4 regions of the Mesorhizobium sp. BH1-1-4 genome follow, and region 4 is predicted to be linked to each of the others. Evidence: predicted binding sites of a transcription regulator. Region 4 holds the regulator's gene; each other region holds the start of a gene.
The links. Region 4 encodes PhoB, which activates phosphate uptake and scavenging genes when phosphate is short. Its sites were predicted from a motif close to TGTCATNNANCTGTCAT; they were not measured.
Positions count from the first base shown of each region.

Region 1: LB569_RS28275 (YdcH family protein) is a predicted target of PhoB. The motif match lies at 2,568-2,584, and genes of this name have one in related genera.
Region 2: LB569_RS26915 (acid phosphatase) is a predicted target of PhoB. The motif match lies at 2,303-2,319, and genes of this name have one in related genera.
Region 3: LB569_RS21715 (PhoX family protein) is a predicted target of PhoB. The motif match lies at 2,806-2,822, and genes of this name have one in related genera.

Region 1 is NZ_JAIUIN010000027.1:32,746-37,033, reverse strand. It holds gene LB569_RS28285 (lytic transglycosylase domain-containing protein) at 1-729, opposite strand, end outside; gene ispG (flavodoxin-dependent (E)-4-hydroxy-3-methylbut-2-enyl-diphosphate synthase) at 735-1,988, opposite strand; gene LB569_RS28275 (YdcH family protein) at 2,319-2,498, opposite strand; gene LB569_RS28270 (YdcH family protein) at 2,738-2,941, shown strand; gene LB569_RS28265 (hypothetical protein) at 3,236-3,436, shown strand; gene LB569_RS28260 (sigma-70 family RNA polymerase sigma factor) at 3,483-4,022, shown strand; gene LB569_RS28255 (anti-sigma factor family protein) at 4,019-4,288, shown strand, end outside.
Region 2 is NZ_JAIUIN010000023.1:84,323-88,610, forward strand. It holds gene LB569_RS26900 (MaoC family dehydratase) at 1-296, shown strand, start outside; gene LB569_RS26905 (MaoC family dehydratase) at 293-757, shown strand; gene LB569_RS26910 (adenine phosphoribosyltransferase) at 788-1,333, opposite strand; gene LB569_RS26915 (acid phosphatase) at 1,563-2,258, opposite strand; gene LB569_RS26920 (cytochrome c1) at 2,542-3,399, opposite strand; gene LB569_RS26925 (cytochrome b) at 3,427-4,288, opposite strand, start outside.
Region 3 is NZ_JAIUIN010000014.1:44,026-48,313, reverse strand. It holds gene LB569_RS21725 (flavin-containing monooxygenase) at 1-337, shown strand, start outside; gene LB569_RS21720 (hypothetical protein) at 379-603, opposite strand; gene LB569_RS21715 (PhoX family protein) at 739-2,742, opposite strand; gene LB569_RS21710 (hypothetical protein) at 3,021-3,584, shown strand; gene LB569_RS21705 (response regulator) at 3,806-4,288, opposite strand, start outside.
Region 4 is NZ_JAIUIN010000044.1:14,864-19,151, forward strand. It holds gene pstA (phosphate ABC transporter permease PstA) at 1-328, shown strand, start outside; gene pstB (phosphate ABC transporter ATP-binding protein PstB) at 325-1,128, shown strand; gene phoU (phosphate signaling complex protein PhoU) at 1,154-1,861, shown strand; gene phoB (phosphate regulon transcriptional regulator PhoB) at 1,877-2,566, shown strand; gene LB569_RS31735 (ROK family protein) at 2,664-3,908, opposite strand; gene xylF (D-xylose ABC transporter substrate-binding protein) at 4,180-4,288, shown strand, end outside.

The DNA of each region.
Region 1 (4,288 bases), on a different contig from region 4:
GCGCACCCGGCTGACCACCGGATCGTGACCGCTGAGCAATGCCGGAAACCGGCTCCGCACCCTGAGCCACTGGCTGATCGCGGCACTGCGGCGGAAATTGCCCGCCACCTGGACGCCCCATGGCTTGATGTTGATCGAGGCCATCGCCACGGTCTTCGACATGATCACCGGCAGCTTGCGGCAGGCAGTCGCGAAATCCAGCTTGGCATCGAGTGGTTCGACTTTACCGGCATAGGCCCGGTCGGTGAACTTGTCGACCGGCTCGCCCATCACGTCGAAGACATAGCTTTCCGTCTCCATCGGCAGGAAGCCACCAGAATTCAGCCAGCGCGACACCCGGCTCTCGCCGGCATTGTAGGCAGCGGCCGCCAGACCGAGATTGCCATAACCGGCCTTCATCTCGGCCAGATATCGAGCCGACGCCGGGATCGCCTGGTTGATGTCGAAGGAATTTTCGAGCCCCCGCATCTTGGCGGTACCCGGCATGAACTGGGCGATGCCTTCGGCGCCGACGGGGCTCACTGCATTGGGATCGAAACGGCTCTCCTTCCAGATCAGGCGGGCGAAGAATTCCCTGGGAAGACTGTTCTGGTCGGCATTGGCCTGGATCAGGTTGCAGACCTTGTCGATCAGCCTCTGCTTGGCCGATTGCGGCGGATCGGCCTGACCGAGTGTCGACCAAACCAACCCACAGAGCAGGGTCAGCGCCACCCACGGGAAACGCTGCATCTGGCCTACTCTGCCGCGGCCTTGCCGCCCTGACCGAACCGTTGGTCAATGTAGTCGGCGACCATTTTCTCGAAATCCGCCGCGATCGACGGTCCGCGCAGCGTCGCCGCTTTCTTGCCGTCGACGAAGACCGGTGCGGTCGGCGTCTCGCCGGTGCCGGGCAGCGAAATGCCGATATCGGCATGCTTGGATTCACCCGGGCCGTTGACGATGCAGCCCATCACCGCGACCTTGAGGCTCTCGACGCCCGGATATTTCTCACGCCACACCGGCATGTTCTTGCGCAGATCCGCCTGGATGTTCTGCGCCAGTTCCTGGAACACGGTGGAGGTGGTGCGGCCGCAGCCGGGGCAAGCGGCGACGATCGGCACGAACTGCCGGAAGCCCATCGTCTGCAGCAACTCCTGCGACACCTGCACCTCGCGGGTGCGGTCGCCATTGGGCTCCGGCGTCAGCGAGATGCGAATGGTATCGCCGATGCCTTGCTGCAGGAGGATGCCCATGGCGGCGGAAGAAGCGACGATGCCTTTCGAGCCCATGCCGGCTTCGGTGAGGCCGAGATGCAGCGCATGGTTGGAGCGGGTGGCGAGTTCGGCATAGACGGCGATCAGGTCCTGCACGCCGCTGACCTTGGCCGAGAGGATGATTTTTTCACGGCCCAGGCCGATCTCTTCGGCCATCTCCGCCGACAGGATCGCCGACTGCACGATCGCCTCGCGAGTCACCTCCTGCGCCGTCAGCGGGAAACCCTTGTCCTGGTTGTCGTCCATCAGCCGCGTCAACAATTCCTGGTCGAGCGAACCCCAGTTGACGCCGATGCGCACCGGCTTGTCATGTTTGATCGCCATTTCGACGATGTCGGTGAACTGCCGGTCTTTCTTGTCCTTGAAGCCGACATTGCCGGGGTTGATACGGTACTTGGCCAGCGCCTCGGCGCAAGCCGGATGATCGGCCAGCAGCTTGTGGCCGATATAATGGAAATCGCCGACCAGCGGCACGTTGATACCGAGCCGCTGCAGCCGCTCATGGATGCGCGGAACCGCGGCGGCACTCTCGTCGCGGTCGACGGTGATGCGCACGATCTCCGAGCCGGCGCGGTGCAGCGCCGCCACCTGCGCGACCGTCTGGTCGACATCGGCGGTGTCGGTATTGGTCATCGATTGCACGACGACCGGCGCGCCGCCGCCGACGACCACGCCGCCGACATCGACGCCGACCGAAGTGCGGCGGGGGAAGGGAAAGGAAAAATACCCGGTCATGCCGGCAGCCTTTTGTGTCTCTGGAGCGCTATGCGTCTCTCTGAAGCCCGTGCGTCCGCCTGGACGCATAAGCCGGGTCCGATGCGCTGAAGTCCGGGCATGAGGTGGAGGAGCAAAGATGGCTTGTCAATGGCGACAGGTCGCCACTGGCAGCAATTGGTGCCGGCTAGGACCCTGAAACGGCGCACGACCCGGCGGTGGCCGGTCATATCGGGCCTGACGAATATTAGTTCCGGCTTGTGGGATCGCTGAAATTAAAACCACTGCACCGGCGGCTGGCGCCGCCGGCAAGGAAGACCGCCAGTGGTGAGCGGCTATATCAGGTGAGGATCAATGCGTGGTTGGTTGCGCCCTCAGTTTCTCAATCGCATCCTTGAGTGCCAGCTTGCGTCGCTTGAGATTCACGATTTCGAGGTCGTCCACCGACGGGTGGTTCATCGCGTCATCGATTTCGCGTTCGATGTCGCCGTGTTTCCGCTGCAACTCATCAAGATGGGATGCAAGAGACATGATTGGTTCTCCCTTTCATGGTTTCCTCGATTGCAGCCGTCAAAGGCACGTCCACCGCAGGTCGTATCTGTGACGGCACAATGACAGTGTGCCACCATCGGACAGCGATGTCGAATGCTGCGTGGTAGCATTCCACGACAATGTGAAATGTGATAAGGGCTGCAAGCCGGTGGCAGAAATTGCCGCCCCCGCCCAATCAGGCCCAGTTTTGGGCGCCGCAGACGTGCAGACGGTAGAGAATGTCCGATCAGGAACAGGCCGATACTCGCCTCGAATTTTCCCGGCTGAAGCAGGAACACGCCGATTTCGATGCCGCGATCAACGCGATGATCGCCACTAACTGCGACCCGCTGCAGATCCAGCGGATGAAAAAGAAGAAGCTGGCCCTCAAGGACCGGCTGATGAAGCTGGAAGACAGGATCATTCCAGATATCATCGCCTGAGCCCGATCTGGCCCGTCGCCATTCGGGCTCAATACCCTTCCGTCTTGAGCAACTCGATCCGGCTCGCCCGCCGTCATCATCGGCATATTCACGTGCAACGATCATGTCCGCGACCGCCATCAGCAAGGATCTTCCGGCCGTGTGCGAGCCGGATTGAACGCTGGCGGACTGGCAACCCCAAAGGGCACGGAGATCACGCGACTGTGAACAGCCGATTTTAGGCGCGGCGGGAATAAACCGGCCCTGCGACAAGTCTCCTGTACAGGCGCCACTTCCGGCGTTGAGGAGTTCGGCATGCCCTGTCATTGCGAGCACAGCGATCATGGCTGCGGTACAGGCCGTGACCGTGCGCTGGCGAGCAGGATCGGCAGCCTCTTCTCCGTGACGCTTGACACTGGTGACGCGGATGAATTCACTTTCAGCAAGGCAGGCGCCTTTGCCTGCTTCGGGGGACTTTGTCCCCATGGGCAAGGCAAGGTCGCCATCGCCTCGTGAGACGGCACGGCCAATCCTTTCAGGAGTGCCGGATCATGGTGCTATTTTGAACGAAAAGGCTTTGGCAGAGCGCTTCAACGAGGTGGTGCTGCCGCATCTCGGCGACGCGCTGGCGCTGGCCCGCTGGCTGACCGGCAATGCCACCGATGCCGAGGACGTCGTGCAGGACGCCTGCATCAAGGCCCATGCCGGCATGCCAGGCTATGCCGGCGGCAATGCGCGGGCCTGGCTGCTGACCATCGTGCGCAACGCCTCCTACACCTGGATGGCGCGCAACCGGCCGCGCGGCATGATGGCCGTTGGCGATCTCGGCGATCTCGACGACATGGCGGCCGCCCATGGCACCAGCCTGCCGGACGAGGACGGCCCGGAGGCGAGCCTGATCGCCAGGGCCGATACGGCCGCCGTCGAGGCTGCGATCGCTGCCCTGCCGCGCCCGTTTCGCGAAACTCTGGTGCTGCGCGACATCAACGGCCTCAGCTATCGCGAGATAGCGGTCATGCTCGACGTGCCGATGGGCACGGTGATGTCCAGGCTTGCCCGCGCCCGCGGCCTGCTGGCCTCTGAACTGGGGAGAGCGCCATGACCGGCCATGACGACGGACTGCCCAATGACCCCGAAGGTATCGGACTGATGATCCACGCCCTTGTCGATGGCGAACTCGATGCGGCGGCCGCCCTTGCGGTGGAGCGTCGCATCGCCGCCGACCCCCGGCTTGCCGCCGAGCATGCCCGCATCCTTGCCTTGCGCGGCGCGGTCAGCCGCTTGCCGCGCCCGGACGTCGGCGACGCCTTTCTGGCCCGCATCGCGGCAATCGGCGCGCCGGCCACGCAGGCGCGGGACGAGGAGCCG
Region 2 (4,288 bases), on a different contig from region 4:
CCGGCTGGCACACATGCGCCATGTTCATGCGCATGCTGTGCGATGCCTTCCTGCTGGACTCCACCTGCCAGGGCGCGCCCGGCGTCGATCAGGTCAAGTGGAAGAAGCCGGTGCTGGCCGGCGATACGCTGCGGGGCAACCTCGTGGTCCTGGCCAGGCGCCTGTCGAAATCCAAGCCCCAACTGGGCTTCGTCACCATGCGCAGCGAACTGGTCAACCAACGCGGCGAAAGCGTTTTCGAGTTGGAGAACTCCGTCATGTTCCTGACGCGCGATGCCGCGGGTAACCTGTCATGACCTTGGACGAGTTCTTCCGCATCGGCACCACGGTGACGCTGGGCTCGCACACATTCGAGGCCGACGCGATCAAGGCGTTCGCCCGCAAGTACGACCCGCAGATCTTCCACATCGATGAGGAAGCCGCCCGGAAAAGCGTGCTCGGCGGGCTTTGCGCCTCCGGCTGGCACACCGCCGCCACCTGGATGAAGCTGAACCTGGAGACCCGCCTGGACGCCGAAGGCTGGGACGGCGCGGTGCCCGAATTCGGCCCCTCGCCCGGCTTCAAGAACCTGAAGTGGCTGAAGCCCGTTTATGCCGGGCAAACCATCACTTTCATGCGCACCGCGCTTTCCCACCGCCCGATCGCGTCGCGCCCGGGCTGGCGGCTGCTGGCGCTGCTCTGCGAGGCCTCCGATTCGAACGGCGCCAAGGTGCTGGAGTTCGAAAGTGCCGTGCTGGTGAAGGTGGGTAGTGAGTGAGCGCAACGCTTATTCACTATTCACTATTCACTAATGCCCCTCGAACCCGATCAGCGTCCTCACCGGAACACCCAGCGCTTCGAGCTTGGCGCGTCCACCCAGATCCGGCAGGTCGATGACGAAGCAGGCGGCGAGGATGTCCGCGCCGATCTGGCGCAGCAGCTTGACCGCCGCTTCCGCCGTGCCGCCGGTGGCGATGAGGTCGTCGACAAGGATCACCTTCTCGCCGGGCGCGACGCCGTCCTTGTGCATCTCCATCTCGTCCAGCCCGTATTCCAGGCTGTAGGCGACGCGCACCGTCTCATAGGGCAGCTTGCCCTTCTTGCGAATCGGCACGAAGCCGGCCGAGAGCTGGTGCGCGACGGCGCCGCCAAGGATGAAGCCCCGCGCCTCGATGCCGGCGATCTTGTCGATCTTCTGCCCGGCATAGGGATGCACCAGCTCGTCGATGGCGCGGCGGAAGGCGCGCGCATTGCCGAGCAGCGTGGTGATGTCGCGAAACAGGATGCCGGGCTTGGGATAGTCCGGAATGGTGCGGATCGACGCCAGCAGCGTGTCTTCGAGAGAAGGTTTCATGAAGCGGCTCCGAATGATCCGGCTGACAAAGTAAAACGGCGCGGGCCGATCGTAACCCGGCGCGACCGACAACGGCTAGCGCGATGTGGCGGCCGAAACAAGCGCATCCGGCAAAGGATTTGATCAGGGCCCGGGAGCAGACGTCGGCGATTTTTCCTGCCGTTGGCGCAGCCACGAAAAAGGGGCGCCCGAAGGCGCCCCGCTCGAACGGATGGTTATTTGCCAAACCCTACATGCCGAGATCGGACCGAAGCTCGGCCCTGGCCACTTCGTACTCGGCCTTGAAATCCTCCCGGTTGAGCAGGACCGCGGCGATCACGCTGCCGGAAATCTTGCCCATCTCGACGTCGGACGGATAATGGATGCCGCCAACGATTCGGTTGTGGGCGAACTCGGCCGCGCGGGCCATGATCTCGGCGCGCTTTTCCGGAACCATGTCGGACAGGATGATGCCCATCATCGTGCCGACGGTCGCGTGGCCTGACGGCCAGGAACCGGAGCTCGACAGCTTGACCACCGGCTTGACGAGATCGCTGAGTTGATGCGGGCGCGGTCGCTTCCAGACATCCTTTGCCGGGTCGACGACGGCGCCTTCGGTCTCCACCACGCGATCGAAGAAGGCGCTGAATTTCGGCAGCTTGTCCTTGTTGAAATTCGGCCCCATGACATCGGCGAAACGCCAGACGTTTTCCTCGGCATCGGCGATGGCGCGAGCTTCCATTTCGGGCGTGCGCGTGACTTGCACGGTCAGCACCTCGCCAAGCTCGGCCTTGGTCTCGGCCGAATCATTGGCCGGCGGCGGCGGCAGGATCATCGTCAGGTCGACATCCTTGTTGGTGATGAACGGTTTTGCGTCTTCGGCATGGGCCGCGGAGCCGACGACAAGCAGCAGCAGGCCTGCCGCGAGCGATGCGTATCTTTTCATGGGCGTGATCCTTTGATGAGAGCGCCGCAGGATCGCGATGTGCGGTGACGGCCATGTGACACCGCAGAGGCGTGGTGGTGTAATCCACCTCAAAAGCAGAAAGGGCGCCTCTCGACGCCCCACATTGTGCATTGAACGGCCAAGGCCTTTTGAGATTCAGGTCAGGCCGAGTCGAAAACGATGGTTTCCGAGAACCGGAGCGGAGCGTACTTGAAGTACGTGAGCACCGGAAGCGCAGGAAGCCATCGTTTGCAGACCGGCCTCACCTGAAGGTCAACAGGCCTTAGTGGGCGACGGCTTCCCAGACCTTGCGCTTGGTCAGATAGACCAGGGCGCCGAACAGAAGCAGGAACACCAGCACGCGGAAGCCGGTCTTCTTGCGGGCTTCCATGTGCGGCTCGGCCGCCCAGGCCAGGAAGGTCGACACATCACGGGCGTACTGGTCGACGGTTTGCGGCGAACCGTCGTCATAGGTCACCTGGCCGTCGGAGAGCGGCTTGGGCATCTTCAGCGACACGCCCGACATGAAGTACGGGTTGTAATGCGTGCCTTCGGGAATGACCATTCCGGCCGGCGGCTTCTCGTCATAGCCGGTCAGGAGCGAATGGATGTAGTCGGGGCCACCCGCGTCGTACTGGGTGAAGATGTCGAAGACGAACTGCGGAAAACCTCGTTCCACGCCGCGCGCCTTGGCCAGCAGCGACATGTCGGGCGGTGCCGCGCCGCCATTGGAGGCAGCCGCGGCTTCCTCGTTGGCAAACGGCGCCGGGAAATGGTCCGACGGCTTGCCGGGACGGTCGAACATGTCGCCGGCATCGTTGGGACCGTCATGGATGGTGTATTCGGCCGCGAACGTCTTGACCTGGGCGTCGCTGTAGCCGAGGTCCGACAGCGTGCGGAACGCCACAAGGTTCATCGAATGGCAGGCCGAGCAGACTTCCTTGTAGACCTTCAGGCCGCGCTGCAGCTGCGCCTTGTCATAGGTGCCGAACGGGCCAGTGAAGCTCCAGCTCATTTCCTTCGGTTCGTGGATCGGGAAATGCGTCGGAGCCGCCGCGTCGTGCGCCTCTTCGGCCGCGAAGGCGGCGGTGCCGGCGGCCACGAGGCCGATCAGCGCCAGCGAGGTGAGAATCTTTTTCATGCCAAATCCCCTTAGATTCTCTACCGCTCAGCCCTTGGTCTCAGGTGCTGCCGTGGCGCCCGCCGGATGCCCGCTGCCGCCCTTGTTCTTCTCGAGCACCGCCTCGGTGATCGAGTTGGGCAGCCTGCGCGGCGTCTCGATCAGGCCGAGCACCGGCAGGACGATCAGGAAGAAGGCGAAGTAGAACAGTGTCGCCATCTGCGCCATGAACACATAGCTGCCTTCCGCCGGCTGCGAGCCCAGCCAGCCAAGCAGGATGGCATCGGCCACGAACAGCCAGAAGAACAGCTTGTACCAGGGCCTGTAGACCGCCGAGCGCACCTTCGAGGTGTCGAGCCACGGCACCAGGAACAGCATGACGATAGCGCCGAACATGCACAGCACGCCGCCGAGCTTGGAATTGATCGGCCCGATGTTGAAGGTGATGGCGCGCAGGATCGCGTAGAACGGCAGGAAGTACCATTCCGGCACGATATGGGCTGGCGTCTTCAGCGGGTTGGCGACGATGTAGTTGTCGGCGTGGCCGAGATAGTTCGGCAGGAAGAAGATGAAATAGGCGAAGATGAACAGGAACACGATCATGCCGAACGCGTCCTTGATGGTCGCGTAGGGCGTGAAGGCGACGGTGTCGGTCTTCGACTTGACCTCGATGCCGGTCGGGTTCGACTGACCCACGACATGCAGCGCCCAGACGTGCAGGACGACGACGCCGGCGATCATGAACGGCAGGAGGTAGTGCAGCGCGAAGAAGCGGTTCAGCGTCGGGTTGTCGACGGCGAAGCCGCCGAGCAGCAACTGCTGGATCCAGTCACCGACCAGCGGAATGGCGCTGAAGAAGCCGGTGATGACGGTGGCGCCCCAGAAGCTCATCTGCCCCCAAGGCAGCACG
Region 3 (4,288 bases), on a different contig from region 4:
CATCAAATCGGGCAGGATCGTGGTGGTGCCGGGGATACGGGAGTTCACCCGCGATGGCGTCATCCTGGCCGATGGCAGCCTGATCGCTCCCGACATCGTCATTGCCGCGACCGGCTACCGCACCGGGCTGGAGCGCATGGTCGGCAATCTCGGCGTGCTCGACGAGAAGGGCGTTCCGCTCTTCAATGGCGGCCAGGACGATCCGAAACTGCCCGGCCTGTGGTTCACCGGCATGCGGCCGAGCATCCGCGGCTGCTTCGCCAATGCCGCCATTTTGGCCAAGGCGATCGCCAGGCGCATCGCCGGTGCGACCCATCCATCCAGCGCATCACGCTAACAGCATGAATCCGTTTCGACGCGACGTGCTGATCTCGGATGCTACGCCGATTTCGGCTCCAGCCGCCGGAAACCGACAGCCTCCGTCAGCGTCTCCTCGTCGACCATGCCGGCATTGTAGAGGGCAAGCAAGGTGAGCGCCAATTCACGCGCCTCGGCGGATTCGGGGTGGGCTTGCCGTCGGCGGCAGGCCTCGTCGAAGACACGTTGCAAGGTGGCCACCTCGTCGGGTTTGAGCAGGCCACGGTCGTAGATCGACTTGGGCATGGCGATGATCTCCTCATCACGATCTAGGGCGCCCTGTTTAAATTGCCAATCTTTCCCGAGGCTTGAATGCAATACCGCGCAAAAGAAGGGGGCTCCGGCGATCCGGAGCCCCCTCTCGGTTTGTCTTGTCCGATGTCAGATGGCGATCTTGCCGCCGCCCTGCTTGGTGATCGCCACGACCGCCGGCCGCACCGGCATGTCGGGCTTGAAATCGGGCCAACGCGTCGACAGGTCCTCATAGTAGGAGGGCCGGCCAAACGCTTCCCAGTCCTCGCCGCCGTCACCAGGATGCTGGACGGCGACGAAGGCGGTCTGATCGTCCGGCGTAAACAGCGGGCCGCACATCTCGGCGCCGATCGGCACGCGGAAGAACAGTTTCGAGGTCGCCCGCGCTGATCCTTCCGTGTCCACCGCCCACAGGCCATCGGTGCGGCCGGTGGCCTTCGGACCCTGGCCGTCGGTGGCGACCCACAGGCGGCCGGCCGAATCGACCGCGCAATTGTCGGGCATGCCGAACCAGCCATGGGCCGTCGTCGCGGTGGAGAAGGTGGCGCCGACATCGGCCACCGAGGGATCGCCACATTTCAGCAGCACTTCCCACTTGCCCTTGGCAGCGGCGAAATCACCGCCGTCCTCCGATATTTCGATAATGTGGCCGAAGGCGTTTTCGGCGCGCGGATTGGCGGCGTCGACCTGGTCGGCCTTGCGCTTGGAATTGTTGGTCAGCATGACATAGACCTTGCCGTTGACGCCATTGGGCTGGATGTCCTCGGGCCGGTCCATCTTGGTGGCGCCGAGCAGGTCGGCGGCGCGGCGTGTCTCGATCAGCACGTCGGCCTGGCCGGCAAAGCCGTTTTCCGCCGTCAGCGGACCCTGGCCGAACACGATCGGCAGCCATTCGACCGAACCGTCCTCGGCGAATTTGGCGACATGCAACGTGCCGTCGTCGAGCAGGTCCTTGTTGGCGGCAGGGTCGTTGGCGTCGAATGTGCCCTTGGTGACGAATTTGTAGACATAGTCGAAGCGCTCGTCGTCGCCGAGATAGAAGACGACGCGGCCGTCCTTGGCGACGATCGATTCGGCGCCCTCATGCTTGAAGCGGCCCATGGCGGTGCGCTTGCGCGGCACCGAATTCGGATCGGTGACGTCGACCTCGACGATCCAGCCGAAGCGGTTGGCCTCGTTCGGCTCCTTGGCGAGGTTGAAGCGGTCGTAATGCGCGCCCCATTCATAAGCGCCTTCCGGGATGCCGAGGCGCTTGTAGTTGGCGGCTTCCTTGTGGCCTTCCGGCAGTTCGCCGGAGAAGTAGCCGTGAATATTCTCCTCGGACATCACATAGGTGCCCCAGGGCGTGACGCCGCCGGCGCAATTGTTGATGGTGCCGAACACCTTGGCGCCGGACGGGTCGGCATTGGTCTTGACGCGGTCATGGCCGGCGACCGGGCCCGACAGCGCCATTTCGGTGTTGGCGGTGATGCGGCGGTTGAGCTTGCCGTCGCGCACCACCTGCCACTTGCCGCCATCCTTGCGGATCTCGACGATGGTGCCGCCATGCGCGGCCATCTCGACATCGACCTGCTCCTTCGAGAGCGGCGCCACCTCGGCCGACTTCTTGCCGTCCTTCTCGACGATCTTGACGATGCCCGGGAACATCAGATGCGGGTTGGTGTATTCGTGGTTGACCACCAGCAGGCCATGTTCGGCCGAACCGTCGAGCGGAATGTAGCCGACATAGTCGTTGTTGTAGCCGAACTGCCTGGCCTGGGCCTGTGCCGACTGCTTCGTCGGATCGAAGTCCGGCGAATCGGCGAACAGCGGATCGCCCCAGCGCAACAGAACGTCGGCGTCGTAGCCCGGCGCGACATGGTGCTTGTCGTCGATGCCGGCTTCCAGTTCGTCGAATTTGAAGGCGGAGCCTTCCGCGGCGCGGGCATCGTCGGCGGCGATCAGGGCCAGCGGGCTGACGGTGGCGGCGATCGCCGAGACGGCGAGCGACCCCTTGAGGAAGCCACGGCGCGAAAACCGCCCGGCGATGATCTCGCCCATCGTGCGGTTTTCGCTGGGATTGTTGGCCGGTCCCTCGTTTTCCTCGAGCAGGCTGGTGCGGAATCGGACGTCGGGGGAGCGATGTTCGGTCATGGGAGCCTCTGGCTTGGATTTGGCTGGAGCTTGTTGCCTTTTCAACCGCCTTATAGCGTGCTGATCACATTTTCGTGACATCGTATCCCCGCCATCGCTCCCTCACGACACCGCTTTTTCACGACCGGCATGGGACTTTGGTCCAATCTTGCGCCTGCAAAGGTCTTGGAAGACAAACGCAACGGTCGGAGGTCGCTTCCGGTCACCATTTGTTTCGGCGATGTTGGTCGCACTGCGACGTTGGGGTGGGCGCGCCGGCTCAATCGACGGAGATCAGGATGCACGGATCGATAAACGCCCGTTGTTGCCGGCTGGCTTTCGGCTCGGCGGCTCTGCTGGTGCTGACCATCGCTCCCTATGGAATTGCCTTTCATGGCTTCGTTCCCGGACTCGAGGCCGCGACCGCGCTTGCCGGTAAGGGCGGCGGCGGTGGTGGTGGGAATGGCGGCGGCAACGGTGGCGGCGGCGGGAATAGTGGCGGCGGAAACGGCGGCAATAGCGGCGGTGGGAACAGCAGCGGCGGAAACGGCAACAGCGGCAGCGGAAATAACAGTGGCAACGGAAACGGCGGCGGCAACAACGGCAACGGCAACGGCAACGGCGCTGATAACGGTGGCGGCAATTCGGGGGCCGGCAAGGGCCAGGGTGCGAAGAGCAGCCATGTCAACGCCACGACCGGCGACAAGGTCGACGTGGACGGCAACAAGATTACGGTTCAGCACCCCGATGGCTTGACGGAGAAGATAGAGAACGGCCGTTTCAGCATGAAGGACAAGCTCGGCCGCACGATCATCGATCGCCGTGCCACACCGGCCGATGCAAGCCGCCTCAAGGCTCTGTGAATCCAGGCAGCGCGAATCTGGGCTCTGTGAATCTCGGCCCCGTGAATTTCGGCCTTGTGAAACTGGTCAACAGGCAACGACCAGTTTCACACGTCACCTCCGCCGCCCCCCGGCGGAGGTGACCTCGTTTTGCGCGGCATTCCAGTGCCGCGATATGTAACCGTCTTCGCGGGAAAAGCGCGCGGCGAGCGGGCCGGCTGTTCCATTGAACGCCGACCCATCTACGGGCGATCCCTCTCGCGGTCGCGAAACTCGCGCATCATCAGGGCCGCTTCGGTGCGGTTCCGCACGTTGAGTTTCGACAGCACCCCCGTCATGTGATGCTTGACGGTCTTCTCCTGCAGCTCCAGGCGCAAGGCCACTTCCTTGTTGCTGAGCCCCTCCGCCACCAGCCGCAGGATTTCGGTCTGTCGACCGGTGAGTTGCCGCAGCCGGTCCGCCATGCCGTTGGCGGGCTGGAGGGACTGAACATCGGAAAGCAGCCGGGCCGATAGTGTCGGCGAAAGATAGCTTTCACCGGCCGCCACGTTGCGCAGGATATCGGCAAGCGCGCGCGACCCGACGCCTTTGAGGATGTAGCCGTGCACCCCCGCGTTCAGGGCCTTGGTGACGTCGGAATTGGCCTCCGACACGGTCAGCATGACGATTTTCTGGGCGGGGTGGTCGGCAAGGATGTTCGCGACCGCGGGCAGGCCGCCGCCCGG
Region 4 (4,288 bases):
CGCGATCGGGGCGCCGCGCTGGGTGGTCATCCGCTCGGTTGCCTATCGCGCCGCGATGTCGGGTATCGTCACCGGCATATTGCTGGCCATCGCCCGCATCTCCGGCGAGACAGCGCCGCTCTTGTTCACCGCGCTCAACAACCAGTTCTGGTCGAGCAATCTCAACGCGCCGATGGCCAGCCTGCCTGTCACCATCTTCCAGTTCGCTCTCAGCCCCTATGAGGAATGGCAGCAACTGGCCTGGACCGGTGCACTCATCATCACATTGACGGTTCTCGCGCTCAGCATCTTTGCGCGCAGCCTGACCGGACGCAGAGAGGACAAATGAGCCAGATGTTGTCTCCAGACATGACGATCGCCACAGAGGCAGCCGCCAAATCCAAGATCGAGGTCAAGAACCTCAATTTCTACTACGGCCAGTCGAAGGCCCTGAAGGATATCACCTTGTCGCTGCCCGAGCGCAGCGTCACCGCCTTCATCGGCCCTTCGGGTTGCGGAAAGTCGACGCTGCTGCGCGTCTTCAACCGCATCTACGAGCTCTATCCCAAGCAGACCGCAGAGGGCCAGGTGCTGCTCGATGGCCAGAACGTTCTTGACCGCTCGCAGGACCTCAACCTGCTGCGCACCAAGATCGGCATGGTGTTCCAGAAGCCGACGCCGTTCCCCATGTCGATCTATGAGAACATCGCTTTCGGCGTCAGGCTCTATGAGAAGATCAGCAAGGCCGAGATGGATGGCCGTGTCGAGCAGGCGCTGAAGCGTGCGGCATTGTGGACCGAGGTCAAGGACAAGCTCAACGCCAGCGGCCTCAGCCTTTCCGGTGGCCAGCAGCAGCGGCTTTGCATCGCCCGCACCGTGGCAGTGAAGCCGGAAGTCATTCTGCTCGACGAGCCGGCCTCGGCGCTCGATCCGCTGTCGACCGCCAAGATCGAGGAGCTGATCGACGAATTGCAAGCCGACTACACGATCGTCATCGTCACCCACAACATGCAGCAGGCGGCGCGCGTGTCGAAGCAGACGGCGTTCATGTATCTGGGCGAGCTGATCGAGTTCGACAAAACCGAGAAGATCTTCACGTCGCCCCGCGAGAAGCGCACCCAGGACTACATCACCGGCCGCTTCGGCTGATCGCACGCATACGAGGACCAGGATCATGGCCGAACACACGGTTGCAGCCTTCGACGAAGATCTCGGACAGATCAGCAGGCTGATCAGCGACATGGGCGACCTCGCCGGCTCGATGGTCGGCGGCGCCACCAAGGCGCTGCTGAACTCCGACAACGCTCTTGCCCAGCGCGTCGTCTCCGACGATGCCATCATGGATGCGCGCCAGCGCGAACTCGACGACCGCGCCATAACGCTGATCGCCAAGCGGCAGCCGATGGCCGACGATCTGCGTCATGTCGTCGGTTCGATCCGCATGGCCGGCGACCTTGAACGCATCGGCGACCTTGCCAAGAACATCGCCAAGCGCGTCGGCACTGTCGGTCTCAGCGCCACGCCGCGCGACCTTTCGCATTCCATCGACGCCATGGCGCAACTGGTGCTGATCCAGGTGCATGGCGTGGTCGAGGAATATGCGGCCGGCGATGCGTCGGCACTGGCCAAACTCAGGAATGACGACGAGCGCATCGACGTCAAATACACCTCGGTGTTCCGCGAACTGCTGACGTACATGATGGAAGATCCGCGCAACATCACCGCCTGCACGCATCTGTTGTTCTGCGCCAAGAATCTCGAGCGCATCGGCGACCACGTGACCAACATCGCTGAAAATGCATACTATGTGCTGACCGGCACGCAGCTGCCCGCCAATCGCCCTAAGCAGGACGAGACCGCGATGTCGGCGCCGGCGGTATAACAGGGTGACAGGCCGATGATCGCGCCGCGCATCATGGTGGTCGAGGACGAGGAACCGCTTGGCGTGCTCCTCCGCTACAATCTGGAATCGGAAGGTTACCAGGTCGAAGTGGTGACGCGCGGCGATGAAGCCGAAATCCGGCTGCAGGAAAACGTCCCCGATCTCCTGGTGCTCGACTGGATGGTGCCGGCAGTGTCCGGGATCGAACTCTGTCGGCGCCTGCGAATGCGGCCCGAGACCGAGCGGTTGCCGATCATCATGCTGACGGCGCGCGGCGAGGAAAGCGATCGCGTGCGCGGCCTGTCGACGGGTGCCGACGATTATCTGGTCAAGCCGTTCTCGACGCCGGAATTCATGGCCCGCATCAAGGCGCTGCTGCGCCGCGCCAAGCCGGAAGTGCTGTCCAGCGTGCTCAAGGTCGGCGACATCGTGCTCGACCGTGAATCGCACCGGGTTTATCGCAAGAAGAGCGAGATCCGGCTCGGACCGACCGAGTTCCGGCTGCTGGAATTCATGATGCGCCATCCCGGCCGGGTGTTCTCGCGCAGCCAGCTGCTCGACAATGTCTGGGGTGAGACGATCTATATCGACGAGCGCACGGTGGACGTGCATGTCGGCCGGCTGCGCAAGGCGGTCAACAATGGCCGCATGCCCGACGTCATCCGCACCATCCGCGGCGCGGGCTACGCGATCCGCGAGGATTAGGTCTCCGATCCCGGATCGCATCCGTTGGTGAGTAGCTCAAACGGCTTCGGTCAACCTCCAACGTTGATGCAATTCGCGACTTCGGCGCCAGGTCCGCTCAGGCCACGTTCTTCCCTGAACCTGTTTTCGCCTGCACGCCCGGCGCGAAAATCTCCTGGTCGACGAAGGTCAAGGCGCGCATGGCGCAGCCTTCGCGGATGAGCGGCAACTCGTTCGGCTCGGTGTCGAAGGAAATCGATCCCGAATGCTGGCCGCCGGCCGTCTGGGCGATGGCCTCGCGCAAGGCCGGCTCGATCAGGTCGAAGGCGGCGGCGCTGACGCCGACCATGGCGACGGGTGCGGGATCGATCAGGGCGAACAGGCTGCCGAGACCGTATCCCAACGCTTCACCGGCCTTGCGGTAGGCTTCGCGCTCCGGTCCGTCGCTTTCCCGTGCGGCCGCGGCGAGTGTCCGCATCTGCGCGTCGCTGACGTCGGCGACCGGTTCGGTGTCCTCGCCAAGCTGTCTGGCGTTGCGCAGGATGGCATAGTTGCCGGCATAGGCCTCGACGCAGCCACGCCGGCCGCAGCGGCAGAGCGCGCCGCCCGGGCGATGGATAATGTGGCCGAACTCGCCTCCGGACGAATGGGTGCCGGTGAACAGTTCGCCCTTCAGCACCAGGCCCATGCCGATGCCGTGCGAGAGCAGGATGGCGATGAAGTCGTCGCGGTAGCGTTGGGGGTCGCGCCAGCGCAGCGCCACCGCCATCATGTTGCAGTCGTTCTCCATGGTGGCTGGGATGCCGAATTCGGCTTCGAGTATGTCGGCGAAGGCAATGTCCGTCCGCGGCGTGATCGGCGACCACAGCATGGCACGCGCCTCGGTGTCGGTGATGCCCTGGATCGCCAGCGCGATGCGGGCAACACTGCTGACATCGAGATCGGGGTCCTCGAGGCGGCGCCGCACGATTGCCGTGCATTCGCTGATCAGAGCTTCACGCGATATGGTCAGCGTGTCCAGCCGGCGCTGTTCCTCTGATATCACCTGGCCGGCATAATCGATGACGGCGACGGACAGGAAATTCAGCGACAGCACCACGGTCATCACAGCCGCGGCCTCGGGGTTGAGGCCGAGGCCAACCTGCGGCCGGCCGCGTTTGAGTGAGCCGGCCTCGTTCGGCTTGCCTTCGGTCAGGATACCCTCGCCGATCAGGTCGGCTGATATCGCCGATATGGTCGAGTGGCTGAGGCCGGTGGTGGCGGCGATCTCGGTGCGCGAGGGCTGACCGCCCCGGCGCACGGCTCCTATCACCATTGCGCGGTTGCGCCGGCGCAGATCGTCGTGGCGGATTCCGACCGACATGCTTCCCACATCCTCCCCCGTTGCCGCGGCTCTTGACGCCCCCTCGAACATCGCCGGCAACGGGGTAGAATACTGGCAGATGCATCTGGAGCTGTCATTATTTATTCCGAGACTCGAAAAAAGGGTCTCGGCACCTCAAAATCCATCAGAATCGATGTTGACAGTGTTCCGGCGATGGACCAGTGTTTTTTCGAGGCTCGAAAAAATAGAGCCTTTGTGCCGGCCCTCGGGTCAGTTTGGTCGCGCCAATACGCGGCGCAGGGAGGATATCATGAAGAGATTCACAGCCGCCATCCTGGCGGGTGTCGCCATGTCGCTGACGCTGGCTTCGGTCGCGCAGGCGAAGGACAAGGTCATCGGCGTTTCGTGGTCCAATTTCC